DNA from 2 places in the Rhodoferax mekongensis genome. Region 1 is predicted to be linked to the other one. Evidence: riboswitches for the same ligand, from Rfam matches in the RefSeq annotation. Region 1 holds a riboswitch; the other holds the start of a gene.
The links. A riboswitch is a leader RNA that binds a small molecule or an ion and turns the genes downstream of it on or off. The one in region 1 is predicted to bind glycine.
Positions count from the first base shown of each region.

Region 2: linked by a shared signal. The riboswitch ahead of RAN89_RS10595 (D-amino acid dehydrogenase) and the one ahead of RAN89_RS09730 (D-amino acid dehydrogenase) in region 1 are both predicted to bind glycine.

Region 1 covers NZ_CP132507.1:2,001,878-2,013,022, reverse strand. Annotated here, with positions in the region: gene gcvT (glycine cleavage system aminomethyltransferase GcvT) at 1-2, shown strand, start outside; gene gcvH (glycine cleavage system protein GcvH) at 124-495, shown strand; gene gcvP (aminomethyl-transferring glycine dehydrogenase) at 596-3,487, shown strand; glycine riboswitch at 3,566-3,662, shown strand; glycine riboswitch at 3,674-3,786, shown strand; gene RAN89_RS09730 (D-amino acid dehydrogenase) at 3,852-5,075, shown strand; gene RAN89_RS09725 (L-serine ammonia-lyase) at 5,109-6,497, shown strand; gene RAN89_RS09720 (hypothetical protein) at 6,612-7,112, shown strand; gene RAN89_RS09715 (hypothetical protein) at 7,798-8,481, opposite strand; gene RAN89_RS09710 (outer membrane beta-barrel protein) at 8,639-9,232, shown strand; gene RAN89_RS09705 (methyl-accepting chemotaxis protein) at 9,239-10,372, opposite strand; gene RAN89_RS09700 (calcium:cation antiporter) at 10,566-11,145, shown strand, end outside.
Region 2 covers NZ_CP132507.1:2,186,988-2,198,132, forward strand. Annotated here, with positions in the region: gene RAN89_RS10580 (3-oxoacid CoA-transferase subunit A) at 1-9, shown strand, start outside; gene RAN89_RS10585 (3-oxoacid CoA-transferase subunit B) at 12-653, shown strand; gene pcaF (3-oxoadipyl-CoA thiolase) at 679-1,881, shown strand; gene RAN89_RS10595 (D-amino acid dehydrogenase) at 1,939-3,207, opposite strand; glycine riboswitch at 3,273-3,380, opposite strand; glycine riboswitch at 3,381-3,480, opposite strand; gene RAN89_RS10600 (M20 aminoacylase family protein) at 3,490-4,668, opposite strand; gene RAN89_RS10605 (tripartite tricarboxylate transporter substrate binding protein) at 4,673-5,671, opposite strand; gene RAN89_RS10610 (LysR family transcriptional regulator) at 5,797-6,693, shown strand; gene dusA (tRNA dihydrouridine(20/20a) synthase DusA) at 6,941-7,978, shown strand; gene RAN89_RS10620 (thioesterase family protein) at 8,016-8,843, shown strand; gene RAN89_RS10625 (hypothetical protein) at 8,925-9,467, shown strand; gene RAN89_RS10630 (hypothetical protein) at 9,959-10,528, opposite strand; gene RAN89_RS10635 (winged helix-turn-helix domain-containing protein) at 10,530-10,883, opposite strand.

The sequences.
Region 1 (11,145 bases):
GATCCAAGGCTGCTAGAGACTGAAAACTGCACATTCAGCCGCTACAGTGGCGTCTGGCAGGTTCCAGTTCCGGTGGTTCAACCCTTTACCGCAAACCCTTTTTTCAAGTTTCAGGAGAACGTTATGTCTATCAAGTACACAGCCGATCACGAATGGCTCCAGGTCGAAGGCGATATCGCCACCGTCGGTATCACCCACCACGCGCAGGACGCGCTGGGCGACGTGGTGTTTGTGGATCTGCCCGCCGTGGGCGCCAGCATTGACGCCAAGGCCGTGGCCGGCGTGGTCGAGTCCGTGAAGGCGGCTGCCGACGTCTACATGCCCGTCACCGGCGAGATCCTTGAGGTCAACGAAACCCTGCGCGATGACCCTTCGCTGGCCAACACCGACCCGCTGGGTGCCGGCTGGTTCTTCAAGGTCAAGCTGTCCAACCCGGCCGAACTCGACGGCCTGATGGACGAAACCAGCTACACCGCGTTTTCCGCCAACGCTTAAACGCCGCATCGCAGGCCCCGCCTGCGAAGTCTCCGGGAGCCGGCCCTGAACCAGCAGGCTACCCGTTTGTGTGAACCGACCACCACCGAACGCCACCGCCATGTCCACTTCTGCCACCACATCCACGCCCACCTTGGCCCAGCTGGAAAACGCCAGCGAATTCCAGGCCCGCCACATTGGCATCTTTGCGGATGACGAAGCCGTCATGCTGCAAGCCATCGGCGAAAAGTCGCGCAGCGACCTGATTGCCAGCATCGTGCCTGCCAGCATTGCGCGCAAGAGCGCCATGGCGATTCCGGCGGCCATCACCGAGGCAGCTGCGCTTGCAGAACTCAAGGCGGTTGCAGGCAAAAACAAGGTACTCAAGAGCTTCATTGGCCAGGGCTACTACGGCACCCACACCCCCGGCGTGATCCTGCGCAACATCCTGGAGAACCCCGCCTGGTACACCGCTTACACGCCCTACCAGGCCGAGATCAGCCAGGGCCGCATGGAAGCGCTGGTCAACTTCCAGACCATGGTGTGCGACCTGACCGGCATGCCCATTGCCAATGCGTCGATGCTGGACGAGGCCACAGCCGCTGCCGAAGCCATGACGCTGGCCAAACGCTCGGTCAAGAGCAAGAGCAATGTGTTTTACGTGGACGACCAGGTGCTGCCGCAGACACTCGAAGTCATCCAGACACGGGCAATGCCCTTGGGCATTGAAGTGCGCACCTGCTCAGGACCAGAAGCGCTGGAAAACGAGAGCTTTGCGGTCCTGCTGCAGTACCCCGGCGTGGATGGCGTGATCCGCGACGACCGCGCCTGGATTGAAAAGTACAAGAGCAAAGGTGGCGTGGTCATCATGGCTGCGGACCTTCTCGCCCTGACACTCTTGGTATCCCCAGGCGAAATGGGCGCCGACATCGTGGTCGGTACCACCCAGCGCTTCGGCATGCCCCTGTGCAATGGTGGCCCGCATGCCGCTTACATGGCCTGCCGCGATGAGTACAAGCGCTCCTTGCCCGGCCGTTTGGTGGGTGTGAGTGTGGATGTGCATGGCAACCCGGCCTACCGCCTGGCCTTGCAAACCCGCGAGCAGCACATCCGCCGCGAAAAAGCCACCTCCAACATCTGCACTGCGCAGGTGCTGCCCGCCGTCGTGGCCAGCATGTACGCGGTCTACCATGGCCCCGAAGGCCTGATCCGCATTGCCACCCGCGTTGCCACCTTGACCAGCATCCTGGCACAGGGCCTGGCCAAGCTGGGCTTTACCGCCATGCACCACGAAACGGCGTTCGACACCTTGTGCATGAAGACCGATGGCGCTACCGATTCGATAGCTGCCCGCGCACTATCCATGGGCGCCAACGTGCGAAAAGCCTGGAAAGACTACATCTGCGTGTCGCTGGACGAAACCAGCACACGCGAGGATGTGGCGCTGATCTGGTCTTTCTTTGCAGAGCCCGGACAGGCGACGCCGAAGGTCGAGGACTTTGAAGCCACTGCAGCGCCGCGCATTCCCGCGGAACTGCGTCGCACCAGCAAGTTTTTGACCCACCCGGTGTTCAACACCCACCACTCCGAGACCGGCATGCTGCGCTACATCCGCATGCTGAGTGACAAAGATTTGGCGCTGGACCGCAGCATGATCCCGCTGGGCTCCTGCACCATGAAGCTCAACGCCACCAGCGAGATGATCCCCATCACCTGGCCCGAGTTCGCCAACATCCACCCCTTCGCACCCGCTGACCAGCGCGAAGGCTATGCCGAGCTGGACGCGCAGTTGCGCGCCTGGCTGTGCGCCGCCACCGGCTACGCAGGCATCAGCCTGCAGCCCAACGCGGGCAGCCAGGGCGAATACGCTGGCTTGTTGGTCATCAAGGCCTACCACGAGGCCCGTGGCCAGGGCCACCGCAACATCTGCCTGATCCCCAGCAGCGCACACGGCACCAACCCTGCCAGCGCCATGATGGTCGGCATGACGGTGGTGGTCACCAAGTGCGACGACAACGGCAACGTGGACATGGCCGACCTGCAGGCCAAGTGCGAGCAGCACAGCGCCAACCTGGCGGCGGTGATGATCACCTACCCCAGCACCCACGGTGTGTTTGAAACTTCGGTCAAAGAGCTGTGCGCCCTGGTGCACCAGCACGGCGGCCGCGTGTATGTGGACGGCGCCAACATGAACGCATTGGTGGGCACTGCGGCTCCCGGCGAGTTCGGCGGCGATGTGAGCCACCTGAACCTGCACAAGACCTTCTGCATCCCCCACGGCGGTGGCGGCCCCGGCGTGGGCCCTGTGTGCGTGGTGGAAGACCTGGTGCCGTACCTGCCCGGCCACGCTACCGGCGGTGTGCCCGGCACAGGCGCGGTGAGCGCCGCACCTTTGGGCAACGCAGCCGTGCTGCCCATCAGCTGGATGTACTGCCGCATGATGGGCCCGGACGGCCTGCAGCAAGCGACCGAAGTGGCCATCCTGAGCGCCAACTACATCAGCGCCCGCCTGGCCGACCACTACCCCACGCTTTACGCATCGGCCAATGGGCACGTGGCGCACGAGTGCATCCTGGATTTGCGCCACTTCAAGGAAACCTGCGGCGTGATGGCCGAGGACGTGGCCAAGCGCCTGATGGACTATGGCTTCCACGCGCCCACGCTGTCCTTCCCCGTGCCCAACACCTTGATGGTGGAACCCACCGAGAGCGAGACACTGGCCGAGCTGGACCGCTTCATCGACGCCATGATCGCCATCCGTGGCGAAATTGCGCAAGTCGAGGCCGGCGTCTGGCCCCAGGACAACAACCCTTTGAAGCATGCTCCCCACACCGCTGCCAGTGTGATCGGCGCCGCGTGGGACCGCCCCTACAGCCGTGAGGTCGGCGCCTTCCCGGTAGCGACCCTGAAGGCGGCCAAATACTGGCCTACCGTAGGTCGGGTGGACAACGTGTATGGCGATCGCAATCTGTTCTGCAGTTGCGTTCCGGTGGGTGAATACGCCGCGTCCTAAGGGAGCTGCATCGACCATTCACCATGGTTTTCAGGGCGGCTGTGCATTGCATGCCGCCGCCCTTGCCGGGCTGGCCCCGGCATCGCAGCGGGAGAGCCTGCCGCCCACCCGGGCAGCAGCGCCGAAGGAGCAACCACCCCGGAAACTCTCAGGCACCCAGGACCGCTGCGATCTGGGACGAAAGTCCCTTTGCACTCTGAAGAGCTGCCGCGCACTTGTCCGCCGGCACACCGCAGGAGCAAGCCCGCCGTCCACAAGACAGCGGGTGAATCTCTCAGGTCTCAAACAGAGGGGGTCGTCACCTGCACATGGTGTGCGGGTGGGCGACTTCAATGTTTGCGACTGATTTGCGAGAGAGCTCTTTATGAAACACATTGCCATCATCGGCGGCGGCATCACCGGCGTTACCAGCGCCTACACCTTGGCCAAGGCCGGCTACAAGGTCACCCTGATCGAGAAGAACCGCTACGCGGGCATGGAAACGTCCTATGCCAACGGCGGCCAACTTTCGGCCTCCAACGCCGAGGTCTGGACCCACCCCAGCACCCTCGTGAAGGGGCTGAAATGGATGTTCACCAAAGACGCCCCCTTGCTCATGAACCCCGCGCCCACCTGGCACAAGCTGAGCTGGATGACCGAGTTTGTGGCCTCCATCCCAAAATACCGCGAGAACACCGAAGCCACCACCCGCCTGGCCATTGCAGCACGCGAACACCTGTTTGCCTGGGCGCAGGCGGAGGGCATTGACTTCGACCACCAGCGCAAAGGCATCCTGCACATCTACCGCAACAAGGCAGGTTTTGAGCACGCGGGCAAGGTCTCCACCATGCTGGCCGCGGGCGGCCTCTCGCGCCGCACCGTCACACCGGAAGAAATGCGCTATATCGAGCCCACCCTGCAAGGCACTTACTACGGCGGTTACTACACCGAGAGCGACTCCACCGGCGACATCCACAAGTTCACCCACGGCCTGTCGCAAGCCTGTGCACGCCTGGGCGTGACCACGCTCTACGGCCACCAGGTCGCCAGCGCTAGCACCGACGGCACGGTGGCCACCTTGGAGCTGCAACACGAGGGCGGCACCGAGACCCATCGGTTTGACGGCGTGGTGGTGTGCGCCGGTGTGCATGGCCGCGGCATTGCGGCGCAGCTGGGCGACCGGCTGAACATCTACCCGGTCAAGGGCTATTCCATCACTGTGCAACTGAACGACGAAGCCAGCCAACAAGCCGCGCCCTGGGTCAGCCTTCTGGACGACGAGACCAAGCTCGTCACCAGCCGTCTCGGGGCAGACCGCTTCCGCGTGGCAGGCACCGCCGAGTACAACGGCATTGACTACGACATCCGCGCTGACCGCATCCGCCCGCTGATTGCCTGGGTGAACCAGCTCTTCCCCGGTGTGAACACCCGCCGCTGCGAACCCTGGGCCGGTCTGCGCCCCATGATGCCCAACATGATGCCCCGCGTGGGCCGCGGCAAGCGCAACAACGTGTTCTACAACACCGGCCACGGCCACTTGGGCTGGACGCTCTCGGCCATCACCGCCCACCAGTTGGCCGGGCATGTGCACCAGCAGCTGCCGGCCTGATCTACCATTTCTCATCGCCCTTAGGACATCACCATGGCAGTCTCCGTATTCGACCTGTTCAAAATCGGCATCGGTCCCAGCAGCTCGCACACGGTGGGGCCCATGCGGGCGGCCCGCCTGTTTGTAGGCCGCTTGCAGCACGAGGGGCTGCTGGCGCGCACCACCACCGTGCGCTGCTGGCTGCATGGCTCACTAGGCGCCACCGGCAAGGGCCACGCCAGCGATGTAGCGGTGCTGCTGGGCCTCTCCGGCCTGGAGCCGGACACGGTGGAGGTAGAGCAGATTGCCCCCACGCTGGCCGACATACGCGGCAACAAAAGCATCCAGCTGGCGGGGCAGCACGCGATTGCCTTCAACGAAAAAGACGACCTGCTCTTCATGCGCGCGCCCCTGCCCTTCCATGCCAACGGCATGCGTTTGGTGGCGCTGGATGCGGCTGGCGAAGAGCTGGCCAACCGGGTGTACTACTCGGTCGGCGGCGGCTTTATCGTGAGCGACGAAGTGGCCGCCGACGGCAGCCGCCAAAAGGTGATCGCTCCGGACGCCACCGTGCTGCCCCTGCCCTTCACCAGCGGCGAAATGCTGCTGGAGGTTGCGCGCCGCGAAGACTTAAGCATTGCCCAGGTGATGCGCCGCAACGAGCAGCACTGGCGCAGCGATGCCGACATCGACACCGGCCTTCTGCGCATCTGGAATGTGATGCAAGACTGCGTGAAGCGCGGCTGTGCGACCGAGGGCGTGCTGCCGGGCGGCTTCAAGGTCAAGCGCCGTGCCAAGGCCCTGCGTGATGCGCTGGTGTCCAAACCTGAGGAGGCCTTGCGTGATCCGCTGCAGGTGCTGGACTGGGTCAACCTCTATGCCCTGGCCGTGAACGAGGAAAACGCCGCAGGCAGCCGCGTCGTCACCGCACCCACCAACGGGGCAGCAGGCATCATCCCCGCCGTGCTGCACTACTACAGCCGTTTTGTGCCGGGCGCGAGTGATGCCGGTGTGATCGACTTTTTGCTGACCGCTGCGGCCATCGGCATCCTGTACAAAGAGAACGCCTCCATCAGCGGCGCTGAGGTGGGCTGCCAAGGCGAAGTGGGCGTGGCCTGCAGCATGGCCGCCGCCGCCCTTTGTGCGGTGATGGGCGGCACACCCGAGCAGGTGGAGAACGCCGCCGAAATCGGCATGGAACACCACCTGGGCCTGACCTGCGACCCGGTGGGAGGGCTGGTGCAGATTCCGTGCATCGAGCGTAACGCGATTGCTTCGGTCAAAGCCATCAACGCCGCCCGCATGGCGCTGCGAGGCGACGGCAGCCACTTCGTGAGCCTGGACAAGGTCATCAAGACCATGCGCGAAACCGGCGCGGACATGAAGACCAAATACAAAGAGACAGCCCGCGGCGGGCTGGCGGTAAACATCGTGGAGTGCTGATCGGCATGGCCTGAGCGCCCTCGCGAAGGCACAATTCCTGTTTACTTCAAGGGAGTCGGGTCATGCTCAAAAGTGCGTTGTTTGCGTTAACGACAGCCGTTGTTTTGACGGGCTGTGCGAGCCTGCCAACGAGCGCACCCGGTGGGGGTGGACGGCGTGGCGTGCGTCGGCACCCCGCAGGCTCCTGAACAAGGCGTGCAAGCCTCCGACAACCCGGCCTTGATGGCCATGGTCCGACTGCCCAGCGACAAAGGAGGCGTGTGCGAAGCCAAGGTGCTCGCGGTCACCGCACCGGTGGTGCTGTACCGGGTGTTTGATGCCGACAAGCCCTACACCCAATGGGGCGGCTGGTGGTCCCTTCAGCCACCTTCGGGCACCAAAGAGCAGTACCGTGCGGACAATGCCATCTGCCCCGAGTGGAGCCCTTTGAACAAAGTGGTGTCCTGCCAGGTGCGGCCCGGCAGCCAGCTGGTGATTGGCACTACCCAAAGTGCGCAGTGTGCCGATGGCAGCATCTACCCCAAGACAGCCCAGACCCAAGTGTTTGTGCCCAACGACAGCCGCGCCGGCATCGTGCATGTGGGCGCGTGCAGCGCAGTCAGCGACTGGCCTTGAAGCCAGCGCGTTTCGAGTTTTTTTGCTAAAGACCAGTTTGGTATCCAAAGCCCGTTAGGACCAAAGTGAAACGTTTATCGATCTCGCTTATCTCTCTGCCCTTAATGGCGATGTTTGCGTTTTCGCTCGTTGCGTGTATTGGCCCTGCAGGATGCACCGCTAGCGAATGGATTGCCGCCGGCATGGTGATGCCCGGCTTTGTGATTGTTCTTTTCATGCCCATGCCTCTGCTACTTGCCGGGGCCCTATGGCTTCTTTTACGCTTACGCCTTACAGCGGCATGGCACTTTCTGCTTTCAGGTGCAATCGTCGGCTCGGTTTCTGTGTTGCCGTACGTCTGGCGGACTCTATGGGGGTCTCGATTGGACTGGAGTTATCGGCTTGCGCAATTGAACGGGGTTTGGGGACCGGCAGCAACAACAACGGCAGTAATGGGGGTAATCTGGTTAGCAGCAATCTGGCGCAATCAAGAATTTGCACGGAGAGATTGACCGCGAATTTTCGACATCTATCACTTGCTTAAACAGTATCCAGTTTAAGTACTTTCTCAGCACTAACAAGGATACATAGCTCCTAAATCAATAGCTGCCCGCGCATATTCCATGAGCGCCAGAGGCCGAAATCATTTAAAACTTCGCCTCGATAATCCCTTGGCATGATCAATCGCACCAGGCACTTTCACACGCTAAGCCAGCGCGTTGCGCACGATGGCCGCGCGCAGGCGGGTCAGCTCTTCTACACCCAATATGTCGCGCAGCTGCGCCACGACGCGGCTGACGGCGGCTACATCGGTGATGGGTTCGCCTTCCCACTCGGTGCCCATGTGCTCGGTGCCCAGCACTTCGGCGAACTGGCGGTAGGTTTCTTTCATTCGCGCCATGTGACCTTCGCCACCTGGAAACAAACGCTCGGCGCGGTCGTTGGCGCCTATGCGGCGCAGGGCCCGCTCAAAGGGTTCCAGCCGGGCCTCTACATCGCGGGTGATCCAGAGCACGTATTTCTGTTTGATTTGCAGCAGGCGGTCGGAGTGGTCCAGGGCTTCCTGTGTGGGCCCTTCGCGGAACAGGGTCCGCAATGCGGACAAGACTTCAGCCACATATTCCTCGCAAAAGGCCACGTGCTTGTCAAAGGCGGTAGACGCCATGTGCGAGCCTGCCGCGAGTGAAAACCGCTGCTGGGATTCGGAGAGCTGGTTATCCTGCTGGCGCTTGGCCTGCTCACGCAGGATGTCCACCACCACCGCAGACAGCGCGCCGAAGATGGGCACAGCCGCCAGCGTTTGCACCAGCTCACCATGCGGCAGCAATAGCACTATGACGAGCGCGACGAGGATGACGGCCAAGAGAGCCAGAATGTGTTTGCGTTGCATACGTGCGGGTACAAGCTTTACCAAAGTACGACTGTAGCGCGACAGCCAACATCTGCTTGCAAGCGCATTACACAGCTTTACCCACGTTTGCCGGAGCTGCAAACCTGCTTCACAGCTGGCGCGCACCATGAAGGTCCCTTCACTTAGGAACCTCTCCATGAAAAAACTGTTGATCACGTCTTTTGTTCTTGGCTCTTTGGCTGCAGGCTCAGCGTTTGCAGCTGGCCCTGCCGGCGGCACGGATCTGTCCGGCTTCAGCATCGGCACCAATGCCGAATTCTCCCGCGGCACGGTGAGCGCCAACGACGGCAGCTCAGACGGAGGCGCCACCACCAGCGCCGGCATTAATGCCCGCTACGACTGGTCGCTGACCCCTACTTTCGCAGTGGGCTTGGGCGCAAGCTACAGCACCGGTAACCATGCGTTCGGCAGCTACGCCAACGGTACCGCCGCCACGGTGAACAACCGCTACTCGCTGGACATCGTGCCCACGGTGGCCCTGTCCAACAACTACCAGCTCTACGGCAAGTTGTCATCCATCTACGGCACGGCCGCCAGCACCGATGGCGTGGCCACCAGCAATGTGCAGGGCGTGGGCTACGGCATCGGTGTGCGCAAGATGCTGGATAAAAACCTCTATGTGCAAGCCGGCTACGACCTGAACAAATTCAACGACATCACCTACAGCAACGGCACTACGGCTGCGCTGCAAGAGAACGTTTACAGCATCGGTATCGGCTACAAGTTCTAAGGTCCGTCAGACCTTGAACTGGTCCACGGCGCGCTGAAGGTCCTGCACCCGCTGGCGCATGGCCTCAGCCGCCCCAGCAGTGTGGTTGACCTGCTGGTGGTTGCTGCGTGTGTCTGCACGCATCTGAACCACCGCGCTGCTGACCTCTTGCACGCTGTGACTTTGCTGCTGACTGGCCGCCGAAATTTCGCCCAGGATTTCGGTGACCTGGCGCACAGCGTTCACAATGTCTTGCATGGTGTTGCCGGCGCGGCCCACCAGCTGGGAGCCGCTTTCCACCTGCTCTGCCGAATGGCTGATCAGTTGGCGGATTTCTTTGGCAGCCTCTGAGCTGCGCCCGGCCAAGGAGCGCACCTCGCTGGCCACCACGGCAAAGCCACGGCCTTGCTCTCCGGCCCGGGCCGCCTCTACGGCTGCATTGAGCGCGAGGATGTTGGTCTGGAAAGAGATGCCCTCAATCACCGCAATGATGTCGACCACCTTGCGCGAACTGTCGGTAATGGCCTGCATAGTGCTTACCACTTCCCCCACTACCTCACCGCCACGCTGGGCAATGCCGGATGCGCTCACCGCGAGAGTGCTTGCGCTTTGGGCGCGCTGTGCGTTTTCGCGGACGGTCGAGGTCAGCTCTTCCATGCTGGCTGCCGTTGAGTCCAGCGCGTGGGTTTGCATCTCAGTGTGTTGCAAAAGCTGGGCGCTGGCGTGCGCAATGTCACCGCTCGATGCCGTCAGGGGTTGCGTGCTGTCCTTGATGCGGGTTACCAGGTCGGTGAGCGTGTCTTCCATGGTGCCCATGGCGTCCAGCAGGCGGCCGAACTCGCCGCCGCGGGTGTTCTCAAAGTCGTGGCTCAAATCACCGGCAGCCACCGTCTCGGCAATGTGAATGGCATCGGCCAAGGGGCTGGAAATACTTTGCACCTGCCGGAACGCGGAGAACACGCCTAACAACACCGCCAGCACCGCAAACAGCACCATGCTGCTTTGCGCTTCGCCCGCCAGTGTTTTAAATTGCGGGGCTTGCGCCACAACGGCATTGAGGGCGGAGTAACCGCTGTACAGAACCGCCAGTGTAAGCGCGAGCACCAGCGCATAAGTCAGCGCCATGCGCCGGCTCAAGGTCATGGAATCAAAAACGGGCATAGGCGTTCGGAGGGTGAATATGGATTGCAGGAATGCGATCACTCCAGTGTAGGCACATGCCTGCAAGCCTTAACCCCGAAAAAAGCGGGGTTTACCCGCAGCACGGCCCTAACCTAAAAAACAGGTCATGTTGATCCAAGACCCTTCTCTTTGCCGACAATGGTGTTTTTTTAGTCGCACGAGAAAACTCCCTATGCAAGCGCCCCATGCCCCCCTGCCCCAATGGTCCGTTGCCTGGCCTGTGATTGCCTGGTGCCTGCTGGCTGGCAATATGGCCGGGCTGGCGGGCGGCTGGTGGGTCGCACTGCTCGCTGCCGGGTTGATCGGCGCCGTGCTATCCGCAGTGCACCATGCCGAAGTAGTGGCCCATCAAGTGGGTGAACCGTATGGCACCCTGGTGCTGGCGCTGGCCATCACGGTCATTGAGGTGGCCCTGATCGTCTCCATGATGCTGGCCGGCGGTCCGCAAACGACAGCGCTGGCGCGCGACACCGTGTTCGCCGCCGTGATGCTGATCCTGAACGGTATTGTGGGCCTGTGCCTGCTGGCGGGTGGCAGCAAGCACCGGGAGCAGACCTTCGGCCAACTGGGCGTAAGTGCGTCGCTCACCACGCTGGCCGCCATTGCCGTATTGACGCTGGTTCTGCCCAACTACACCACCAGCATTCCAGGCCCCATGTACAGCCCCAGCCAGCTGGCGTTTGTGGCCGTGGTGTCTCTGGTGCTGTATGGCACTTTTGTGCTGGTGCAAACCGTACGACACCGCGACTACT
Region 2 (11,145 bases), 190 kb from region 1:
GCAGCATGACCATGAATTACAAAAAACGCAGCAAAGACGAGCTGGCCGCACGTGTGGCACAGGACATTTTTGATGGGGCTACGGTTAATCTAGGAATTGGGATGCCCACCCTGGTTGCAAACCATATTCCACAGAACATGGAAGTCATTCTCCATAGCGAGAATGGAATTTTGGGAATGGGACCTGCGCCCCAATCGGGAGATGAGGATTACGACCTGATCAATGCGGGAAAGCAACCCGTAACTTTGCTCAAGGGCGGTGCCTATTTCCACCATGCAGACAGCTTTGCCATGATGCGTGGAGGTCATTTGGACATCTGTGTACTTGGTGCATTTCAGGTGTCCTCAACGGGAGACCTTGCAAACTGGAGCACCGGCGAAGAGGGTGCAATTCCTGCGGTGGGAGGTGCCATGGACCTTGCAATTGGCGCCAAACAAACCTGGGTCATGATGGATTTGCTGACGAAATCTGGACAGAGCAAAGTTGTACCGACCTGTACCTATCCACTCACGGGCATTGCCTGTGTCAAGCGAATCTACGCGGATCTCGCGACCCTGGACTGCACTCCCCAAGGCCTCAAGTTGGTGGATAAGGTGGATGGTCTATCCCATGCAGAACTCGAACAACTCTTAGGAATGCCTGTCGGCGTTTGAACATCTGATCCAGAGGAAAACAACTATGCAACATGCATTCATTTGCGATGCAATTCGCACTCCCTTCGGTCGCTACGGCGGCGCACTCAGTAGCGTTCGCGCTGATGACCTGGGCGCCATTCCCTTGAGCGCGCTGATGGCTAGAAATCCCAACGTGGACTGGCATTCCATCACTGATGTGATTTATGGTTGTGCCAATCAAGCCGGTGAAGACAACCGCAATGTGGCTCGCATGTCCAGTTTGCTCGCCGGTTTGCCCATGGAAGTACCTGGTTCAACGGTGAACCGACTGTGCGGTTCTGGCCTTGATGCACTTGGCACAGCTGCCCGGGCCATTAAGTCCGGTGAGGCACAGCTCATGATTGCAGGAGGTGTGGAAAGCATGAGTCGGGCGCCATTTGTAATGCCGAAAGCAGAAGCTGCATTCAGCAGGGCCAACGCGATCTACGACACCACCATTGGGTGGCGCTTCGTCAACAAATTGATGAAAGCGCATTACGGGGTGGATGCAATGCCAGAGACGGCAGAGAACGTAGCTACCGACTACAACATCAGTCGCGCAGATCAAGATGCCATGGCCTTCTCGAGTCAGAGTAAGGCGATCGCTGCACAGCGCGCGGGCTATCTGACACCTGAAATCACACCGGTCACAGTCGCCCAAAAGAAGGGGGACTCCGTTGTGGTGGATACGGACGAGCATCCGCGAGAAACCACCTTGGAAGCACTCGCCCGGTTAAAGCCCGTTGTCCATCCGAGTGGGACGGTCACTGCCGGAAACGCGAGCGGTGTGAATGATGGAGCTTGCGCTTTGCTTCTGGCAAGTGAAGATGGCGCCAAACGCAATGGCCTGACTCCGCGAGCTCGTGTTGTGGGTATGGCGACGGCGGGCGTAGCTCCACGCATCATGGGCATTGGCCCTGCACCCGCAGCACACAAAGTGCTTGCACTGACTGGACTTACCCTTGCGCAAATGGATGTCATTGAGCTTAACGAGGCCTTTGCAGCCCAAGGTCTCGCAGTTCTGAGGATGCTAGGGTTGCAAGATGATGATCCCCGAGTGAATGCTTGGGGTGGCGCCATTGCTCTGGGTCACCCTCTCGGTGCGAGTGGTGCACGGCTCGCCACTACCGCAGTGAATCAGCTTCACGCCTCTGGTGGTCGCTATGCACTCTGCACCATGTGTATTGGTGTGGGGCAGGGGATTGCTGTCGTATTGGAGCGTGTGTAACGCAGTTGACCGACAGTCAGCGAAGCTGTCTGTCGGTCAACGCAAGCCTACTGGAGTTTAGGCTGGAACAGAGGCCTTTGAACCAGCAATCCCATAGCGAACAGCTTGCCGAATAGAGCTCTGCACCGCTGTGCCTACCAAGTCAGCGGTGATTGCAGACAAGGTCCACCCCAAGTGGCCGTGCCCTGTGTTGTAAAAAACGTTGGGCTTCGAACCAGCGCCGACGCGCGGCATCATGTTCGGCATCATGGGTCGGAGACCTGCCCACGGAACGACCTGCCGGGTGTTTACCCCGGGGAAGCATTGGTTGACCCACTCTACGAGGGGACGGATTCTGTCTGCACGAATATCTTTGTTGTAACCGTTGAACTCAGCGGTACCGGCGACTCGGAAGCGTTCTTCACCAAGGCGACTTGTGACCAGTTTGGTCTCGTCGTCCAAAAGACTGACTACTGGTGCCGCGGCACGACTTTCAGCATCCAAGAGATTGACCGTAATGGAGTAACCCTTGACAGGGTAGATATTGACGCGGTCACCCAGCTGAGAAGCAAATTGACGACTTCCCACTCCACTACACACCACCAATGCATCGAAATAGTGGGAGCAAGTTCCCTCCGCTTCTTCAGTGATGACCGTGGCCATATTCCCGTCACTGATCAGCTGTTTCACCTCTTGACCATAAAGAGTCTTGACACCCAGACGGACACAAGCTGCAGCGAGACCTTGGGTGAATTTGTGGATGTCGCCAGTTGAGTCACTTTCAGTGAAATAGCCCCCGTAGTAACTACCTGCCAAAGTGGGCTCGATGGCCCGCATTTCACTGGGGGTAACTGCACGCCGAGAGAGGCCACCGCGAGCAAGTAATTCAGAAACTTTTCCGGCGTGTTCGAAACCTTTCTTATCGCGATAGATATGAAGGATTCCCTCTTGCTTCAAGTCGAAATCCACTCCCTCTTCTTGAGCCCAAGCGAAAAGATGCTCCCTGGCAGCGATTGCTAACTTGGTTGTCTCAATCGTGTTTGTTTTGTAGTGGGGGATATTGCTAATGAATTCGGCAAACCACGACATCTTGTGCCAGCTCGGCGCCGGATTGACCAGGAGCGGCGCATCACTTCGGAGCATCCATTTCAAGCCCTTCAAAATCGTGGACCAGTGGGTCCAGACTTCGGCGTTCGACGCCGAGAGTTGTCCACCGTTCGCGAAGGACGTCTCCATCGCGGAGTACCGATTCTTCTCAAAAAGCGTGACGGAGAAGCCCCGTTTTACCAAGGCATAGGCGGTCGTGACACCGGTGATGCCACCGCCGATAACTGCTATCGTTTTCATCATTGAACTCCAGAATGTCAGGGTTGCCCTAGGGCAGACTGGACGTACGTGCACCATGCACGACGAACACCCCCTCTGTTGGATACCTGAGAGATTCACGCCCGGCCGTTTGGCAGAGTCGTTTGCTCCTTCGGTGTGCCGGATGACAAAGCCAGCAGCTCTTCAGAGTTCAACGCTTCAAACCGGTCCTTTTGCCTGAGAGTTTCCGGGGCGGTTGCTCCTTCGGCGCAGGGTACTTCTCGCGAAGCGCCCTGTCTCTTCCGGTTCAAAGATATTAGAAACCTACGCTAGGAAACGTTCCGCCAAATGCACCCAATAGGCTGCGCCGATAGGAATGTTTCGGTCTTCGAAATCGTAATTGGGGTTGTGCACCATGCAAGCACCATGTCCACCGGTAGAGGCGTCTCCATTGCCAATGAACAAATAGCTGCCTGGAACTTTCTCCAGCATGTACGCGAAATCTTCACTGCCTGTTAATGGCTCGGTTTGCTGAACAACGTTTTCAGGCCCCACGAGATCAATAGCAACTTCACGTGCCAAAGCAGTTTCTGAAGCAGTGTTCACGAGTACCGGATAGCCTGGCAAGAACTCGACGCGAGCCGTCACACCAAAACTTTTGGCCTGAGCCTCCACCAAGTCAACGATGCGTTCTCGTAGCAGCAGTCGTACACCGCGATCCAGGGCACGAACGCTTAGTTTGAGCGTAGCCGTTTGGGGAATGACATTGTTTGCGACACCAGATTGAAATGCGCCAACCGTTACGACTGCCGTCTGAAGGGGGGGCACATTGCGGGAGACGATAGTTTGCAAGGCCATGACGATAGATGCCCCTGCGACTACTGGATCAGCACCCAAATGCGGCATAGCCCCGTGGCTTCCCTTGCCTTCGATATGCACGAGGATGTTCTCGCTCGAAGCCATGGTCGCCCCGTCCCGAAGCAATAGCTGTCCTCGCGGAAATCCAGGCATGTTGTGCATGGCAAATACGGCATCGCAGGGGAAACGCTCAAACAAGCCGTCTTCCATCATCTTGCGAGCCCCACCCAAGCTTTCCTCGGCGGGTTGAAAAATCAGGTTCAACGTTCCTTGGAAATTGCCTTTGGAGGCCAGGTACTCCGCCGCTGCCAGCAACATTGCCGTATGACCATCATGGCCACAGGCGTGCATCAGACCTTCATGGCAACTGGCATGGGGCAATCCCGTGGCTTCCTGGATGGGCAGTGCATCCATATCTGCCCGAAGCCCGAGTCGACGTGTACCGTTCCCCTTGCGCAGCTGTCCCACCACGCCCGTACCACCCAAGCCCAGAGTGACTTCGTAACCCCAATCTCGCAACCGTTGCGCGACGATGTCGCTGGTGCGGAACTCCTGGAAGCCGATTTCAGGATGCTGGTGCAAGTCTCTGCGCAGCGCGGTGAATGTTTCCGCGCTGGACTGCAGCGCGTCCAAGACCGACGACATGGGTTTACTGCGGCTCGAGATTGATGGACTTGGCAATCGCACGGAACTGTGCAGTGCCATCAGCGTAGGCCTTTGCCACTGCGTTTAACTCCAAAGGTGGTGGTGTCAATAGGCTGTTGGTGTCGAGGGCAGCGTCAATAGTTGGTTCCTTCAGCGTCTCTGTAATGGCCTTGTGAATCGCAACCACCACAGGTTCTGGGGTGTCCTTCTTCACGAAGTAACCAGTCCAAATGTTGAAGGTGAAGTTCTTGAGCGATTTGCTTTCAGAAATGGCCGGGAAGTCCTTGACGCCATCCAAGCGTGTGGGGTTGAGCATGGCCAGCACTTTGACCTTGCCGGTTTTGTGCAGCTCGAGGTATTTCTTTCCGTAGGGAGCGAGGAAGATGTCTACCTGCTTGGCCATCAGGTCTTGCTCTGCAGGCGCTGCTCCCTTGTAGGGCACGTGGATCATGGGAATGCCGGTAACCTTGGAAAGGTGCTCCCCCAGCAGGTGGTAGAAGGAGCCGGGTCCTGCGCTGGCATAGGTCACAGGCTTACCCTGCGCGGCCGCCTTGCGCGCATATTCAACAAACTCATCCACGTTATTGACTGGCAAGTCGGATCGGGCCAAAAAGCCAATCTGCGCCGTGGCAATCATTTGTACAAGGCGGAAATCCTCACTTTTGAACTTGATGGCTGAAATCGCCAATGGCGCAAGAATCAGCTCATTCGGTGAACCTTGAAAGATCAAGTGTCCATCGCTGGGGGAATTCAAGACCTTTTGTGCTGCGATGGAGCCGCTGGCGCCGCCAAGGTTGTCCACGATCACCGGTTGGCCCAAGTGCTTGCTCAGCGAATTGTTCACCGTGCGAGCGATCACGTCAGACAGACCACCCGCTGGGTACGGTACCAGCAGGGTGACCGGCTTCGATGGGAAAGTCTGAGCACTTGCGGAAGCAGCAAGGACAAAACCGGTGATCAGGGTTGCGCACCGGCGCAGTGCTTTTGAGATGGATAGAGACATATTGGACTCCAAGGGGTTAATCGATCGGCAATGGAGTCATCGTAGGTCCGGGGAAAAAATGTGTCCAATGTATTATTTTTGTACTTATCATTCATTTTTCTCATGGTGATTGAGCCCCACACCCCATGAATATCAAGCATCTGGAACACCTCTTAGCCTTGGCAGATTCGGGATCGTTCAGTCGCGCGGCTGAGAAGCTATTCATCACCCAATCGGCCTTGAGTCGAAGCATTCAGACGCTCGAGGACGACTTGGGGGGCAAGTTGCTCGACCGTGTTGGAAAACGAAACGAACTCACTCCTTTGGGTTTGGACGTGGTTTCCAGGGCCAGGCATATTGTTCGTGATGCAGCGGAACTCCGTGACAGTGCAAAACTGCTTCAGGGCGTAGGCAAAAGAACACTCCGCATCGGCCTGGGTTCTGGTCCCGCCGCTTTGCTGCTGGAGCCACTGCTTCTGGATACGGCCAAACAACCCGGAATGCGCCTGACGGTGACGCATGGGTCCGTGGAGTTGCAGATCCTGGGTTTGCGCTCGCGGGACATTGATGCGATGGTGGTGGACATGCGGCGAGTGGTACCGGCGTCGGACCTCAACATCGAAGCCCTACCTGAAATGAAAGCAGGATTCGTGGTTCGACGGGGGCATCCTTTGGCGGGCTTGAAGAACTTGGAGCTTTCGACCCTTTTGGAGTATCCAATTGCGTCCACCCCATTGTCCGATGAAGTCGCTCGACAGCTGATCAGTCAGTATGGTCACTTTGCAAACCCCGCAGAGATGGTGTCCATCAGGAGTGACGACATCAAGAGCTTGGTTCGAACGGTAGAACAAACAGATGCTGTTTTTCTGGGTGTGATTGCCGCTGCCCAGAATGGAATAGATGAAGGCCGCTTGATTGAACTTCGATTGAAGAAGCCACTGGCTGCAAGAGCACGTTTCGCTTGCGTGACGCTCGCAGGTAGAACTGAGGCTCCTGCAATGACTTACTTCAGAACATTCGTACAAGAGCATTTGAAAAGCTAACAGACGCTCCCGTTAGCATTTCAGCTGAAAGCAATGTTGCTTGCGAAACTTGCTTTGTGTCGATCAAGGTCTCAGGTCAAGGGAGGTTTTCCCTTTGCTTTTTATGCGAATCTGAGCGGTATGTCCAAAAGTACCGTCTTTTCGAGCGCGTGAGACAATCGTTCCCATGGCAGTGCTACATGAAGTTTTTGTAGCACTCAATGTAGCACTGCTAACAAAAAATGTGTGGAAAAGTGAGCGAATCAGCGTGAATCAAGCAGCCCCTAAAACAGTAGGCTCCACTCGAGAAAACCCGAATCAGAGTGTGTGGCGATTGTCAGTAGCGCCGATGATGGATTGGACGGACCGCCACTGCCGCTATTTCCACCGCCTGTTGAGCCGCCATGTGCTGCTGTACACCGAGATGGTGACCACCGGTGCGCTCGTCCATGGGGATGTGCCGCGCCATTTGCGCTTCAACGCCGAAGAACACCCCGTAGCCTTGCAACTGGGCGGGAGCGAGCCTGCCGATCTGGCGCGTGCCGCCAAGTTGGGCCAAGAGTGGGGTTATGACGAGATCAACATCAACTGCGGCTGCCCGTCCGAGCGGGTGCAGCGCGGCGCATTTGGCGCCTGCCTCATGAACGAAGCGCCGCTGGTGGCGGACTGCGTGAAGGCCATGGTGGACGCGGTAGATGTGCCAGTCACCGTGAAGCACCGCATAGGGATTGACAAGGAAGAAAGCTACGGCTTCGTCCGCGACTTTGTGGGCACCGTGGCCGATGCCGGTTGCAACGTGTTCATTGCCCACGCGCGCAACGCGTGGCTCAAGGGCCTGAGCCCCAAAGAGAACCGCGAAATCCCGCCCCTGCGCTACGAGCTGGTGTACCAGCTCAAAAAAGACTTTCCGCACCTCACGATTGCCATCAACGGTGGCATTACCCAAACAGCTGAAGTGGCGGGCCACTTGGAGCACGTGGACGGCGTGATGCTGGGGCGCGAGGCCTATCACAATCCCTGGTGGTTGGCCGAATGGGACAGCGCGTTTTACGGCGCCCCCGAGCGGGAAATCACCCGCGAAATGGTGGAAGCGCAGATGGTGGACTACATGGAGCGTGAGGCTGCGCAACACGGTACCCACTGGTACAGCATTGCGCGCCACATGCTGGGTTTGCGCCACGGTTTGCCCGGTGCCCGGCGCTGGCGGCAGGTCTGGACCGATCACCGCCTCAAGCACCTGAGTGCCCGCGAGGTGATGGCCATGGCCCACGATTCCGAGTCAAATCGGGCTCTGGCGCCCGTCTGATATGTGCGAGCAGCTATTAAAAGAGGAGCAATATTGCATGTCAGACACACAGCACCACACCGCCCCTGCCGGTGCTACCGCCGCCTTCACGGCCTTGGGCGGCAACTTTTTCCGCGCCTCTGAACTCACCCGTGGCCCCTGGCACCCGCAGCAGCAACACGCCGGCCCGCCGATCGCGCTGGTCAGCCATGCGCTGGAGGCTGCAGCACAAGCCCATGGGTTGCAACACTTGGCCCGACTCACGGCCAACCTGCTGCGCCCAGTGCCTATTGCAGACATGGAAGTGCGCGTGCAAGAAGACTATGTGGGCCGCAACGCAGGTCATTTTTCGGCGGTGGCACTGGCCGATGGCAAGGAGCTGATTCGCGCCACCGCTCTGTTTCAGCGTGAAGATGACGTGGGCTTGCCCGATGGCCTGCCCGGGCACCCCTTGCCCCAGGCACCTAAGACGCCGGATGCCTCACCCGTGCAGCGCTTTCCCTTTGCACACCACGAGTTGGGCTACCCCGATCTGGTGGAGACGCGCATCGCCCAAGGGCGCATGTTTGCCGGCCCCAGTGCGGTGTGGTTCCGCATGAGCCACCCGCTGGTGCAAGGGCAGCTGCCCAGCCCGTACCAACGCGTGGCGGTGGCGGCCGACTCGGGCAACGGCATCAGCGCGATTCTGGATTTGTCCACACACGTGTTTGTGAACTCCGACCTCACCATCAACCTGCTGCGCAAGCCGGTCGGCGAGTGGGTGTGCCTGGATGCCCGCACCCATTTGTCCAGCCACGGCGGGGGGCTCGCCGAGTCGTCGCTGTATGACGAGCAGGGTTTGATCGGGCGGGCAACGCAGAGTTTGTTTGTCCGCAAGCGGCCGTAGGCGGCGAGGGGCCACAGTCAGAAGCTAGACTGTGCTGCATCCACGGCGGGCATGGCCTGCTTTTGCCGAACCCCATTCATCATGAAACACCTTCACCCGCTTCTTGCCTTTTTCGCAGCCGCTGTGTGCTTGCACGCCGAAGCACAGACGACCAGCCCACCCAGAGAATCCATTTCTGTAGCCAATGCGGCCGTGTTCAAGGCCTGTGCCACAGCACCCACGGGGCAGGGCGTGTGCCCGCTCGACGCGGTCTTCGGGATCTTCAAGTTGGCCCCCAACGACAATGTGTTGGACTTCAAGGTAACCAACACCGTGCCTCTGGTGGTCAACCAAAACTACGGCTGGGTCGCGCGGATCAACCAGCAGTCGGGCAAGGTCCGCGTACTCGAACGCATGACCCTGCCCCAAGCCCCCAAGACCTGGGGCACCAGCGGCCACGCATTCGGCACCTCGGCAGACCGCAAGACCATGTCCATGGACCTGATGCTGAACGTCTACAACGGCACCGTCTCCAAGTCCTGGGATGTAGTGCACGGGGACCCCGCCGGGCGCTATCACATCACGGTTTTCATCGACAACTCCGCGCCGCTGCAGTTTGAGTTTGATGTCGTTGATCCGCGGTGACTCATTGTCCGCAGTTGTCGGGGGGGCTGGCACACGTTGAGATTCACAATCGACCCAAAGCGGTCCTCTGCACACCTGTAATACCTTCGCAAAAGCAGACATCCGATTTGTTACGAACGTGGCGCACCTGCCTAGATCGCCTGTGTAACTTTTTATAGTTTTGTGACAGACAGCAATGTTCAAGTCTAGACTACAGCACTCACTTTCACTTTGATGAACTGCAGCTCACCAACACGCTGGCGATTCAACTCAAAAACCTTCAATTCAAAAGCAAATCGATTAACCTAGAACCAGGACGTCCACTTTTGATTGGTACGTCTGTAGGGGGCAGGTCATAAGAAAAAAACTTTTAGGCTGAAATGAGCGCGTGCAAGCTAGCTTGCAAAACACTCAGGCGAACGCGCAGTAAAGAAGATTTGCGCCCGCAGATTGCGGGCGATTTGATCAGGCTAAGCTTGCAAGGCAAGCATGCGAAGCTTGTAGTGAGAGCCCTAGCCCGCGAACTTGGGGCGAAACAACTTGGCTACAGTTGCAGCTATCCACAGCACGAGAAGAGTGCCAAGTACATCACCCAAAAACATCTGCGCCATTGCGGGCAGAGGTGTGTCCATATGCCCTGCCGCCCAGTAAAAGGCGTTGGTTGGGATTGAATTACAAAGCGCTCCCAGCAGAGTGAACTTAATGAGATGCATTGGCTTGAGACCGCGTAGGTCCACTGGCAGTTTCAGCCATCTCACACCAATCATCACAGCAAACAAAGGCGCAAAACCAGAGATCAGCGACACAGGTATTGCCTCGTACCAAACTACAGTCCAACTACCTTGCGTTGTGTAGATGATGAGCAGCGTACCCAAGGCCATGCCTATAGCCGCAGGTAACCCCAACACTAGCGCGAACAACATTCGCACTGCTGCGGGAAGATAGATGAGACTAAGGTGGGGCGCAATGCTGACTGATGAAAAAAACCAACCGTTGAACAAATACGTGCCGTAGTAGACAAGAGTGGCTACTGCTACGTAAGTAATAAAAAGTCCATCGTACTTGTCCGTTTTTTCGCCCACGTTAGGTTCCTTTTGTTGCTGCTATCAAAGCGTTATTTAGCTGCGCAAAGTACTCCGTTGCCAACGCAGTGGCAGACACGTACTTGACGCGGTTATCACTTTCATCAACGGTCAACGTAATGAGGCCTTTCTTGCGCAACGTCTTTAGGCGGCGATGAACAGTTGCTGGTGATGTTTCAGCATCCAACTTCATCGCCTCCAATACGGTCACTTGTTTGCCTGCCACCCAAGCTGTATCAAGTTGATGCAAAAGGCGCTCTTCAGTAGCGTCAATCACTGGAAACGTTGGCATTTCACGCAACGCTTGCACAAGATTGAGGAACTTCAGGTAGACACTGTTTTTAACTGGCGACATAGTCATTTATCCAGTTTATGCCAGCTTACCCAACCTTATCCAAAAGCGGCTAATACTCGAATATATCACTTAAGTTGTTTTTAACATATTTAATATTTCCAACTATTTTTTAAGACTGGCAGAGCGCAACACATACCACGTTCCATCTCGCCTTCAAATATTTTGCGCGGACGCTTGCGACTTTGCAGCGTTCCAACTTTTGTCTCAGGACGCAGCAAGTTCAGACGCAGAACCTTTTAAGTATCAACACGCTCACGCGCAA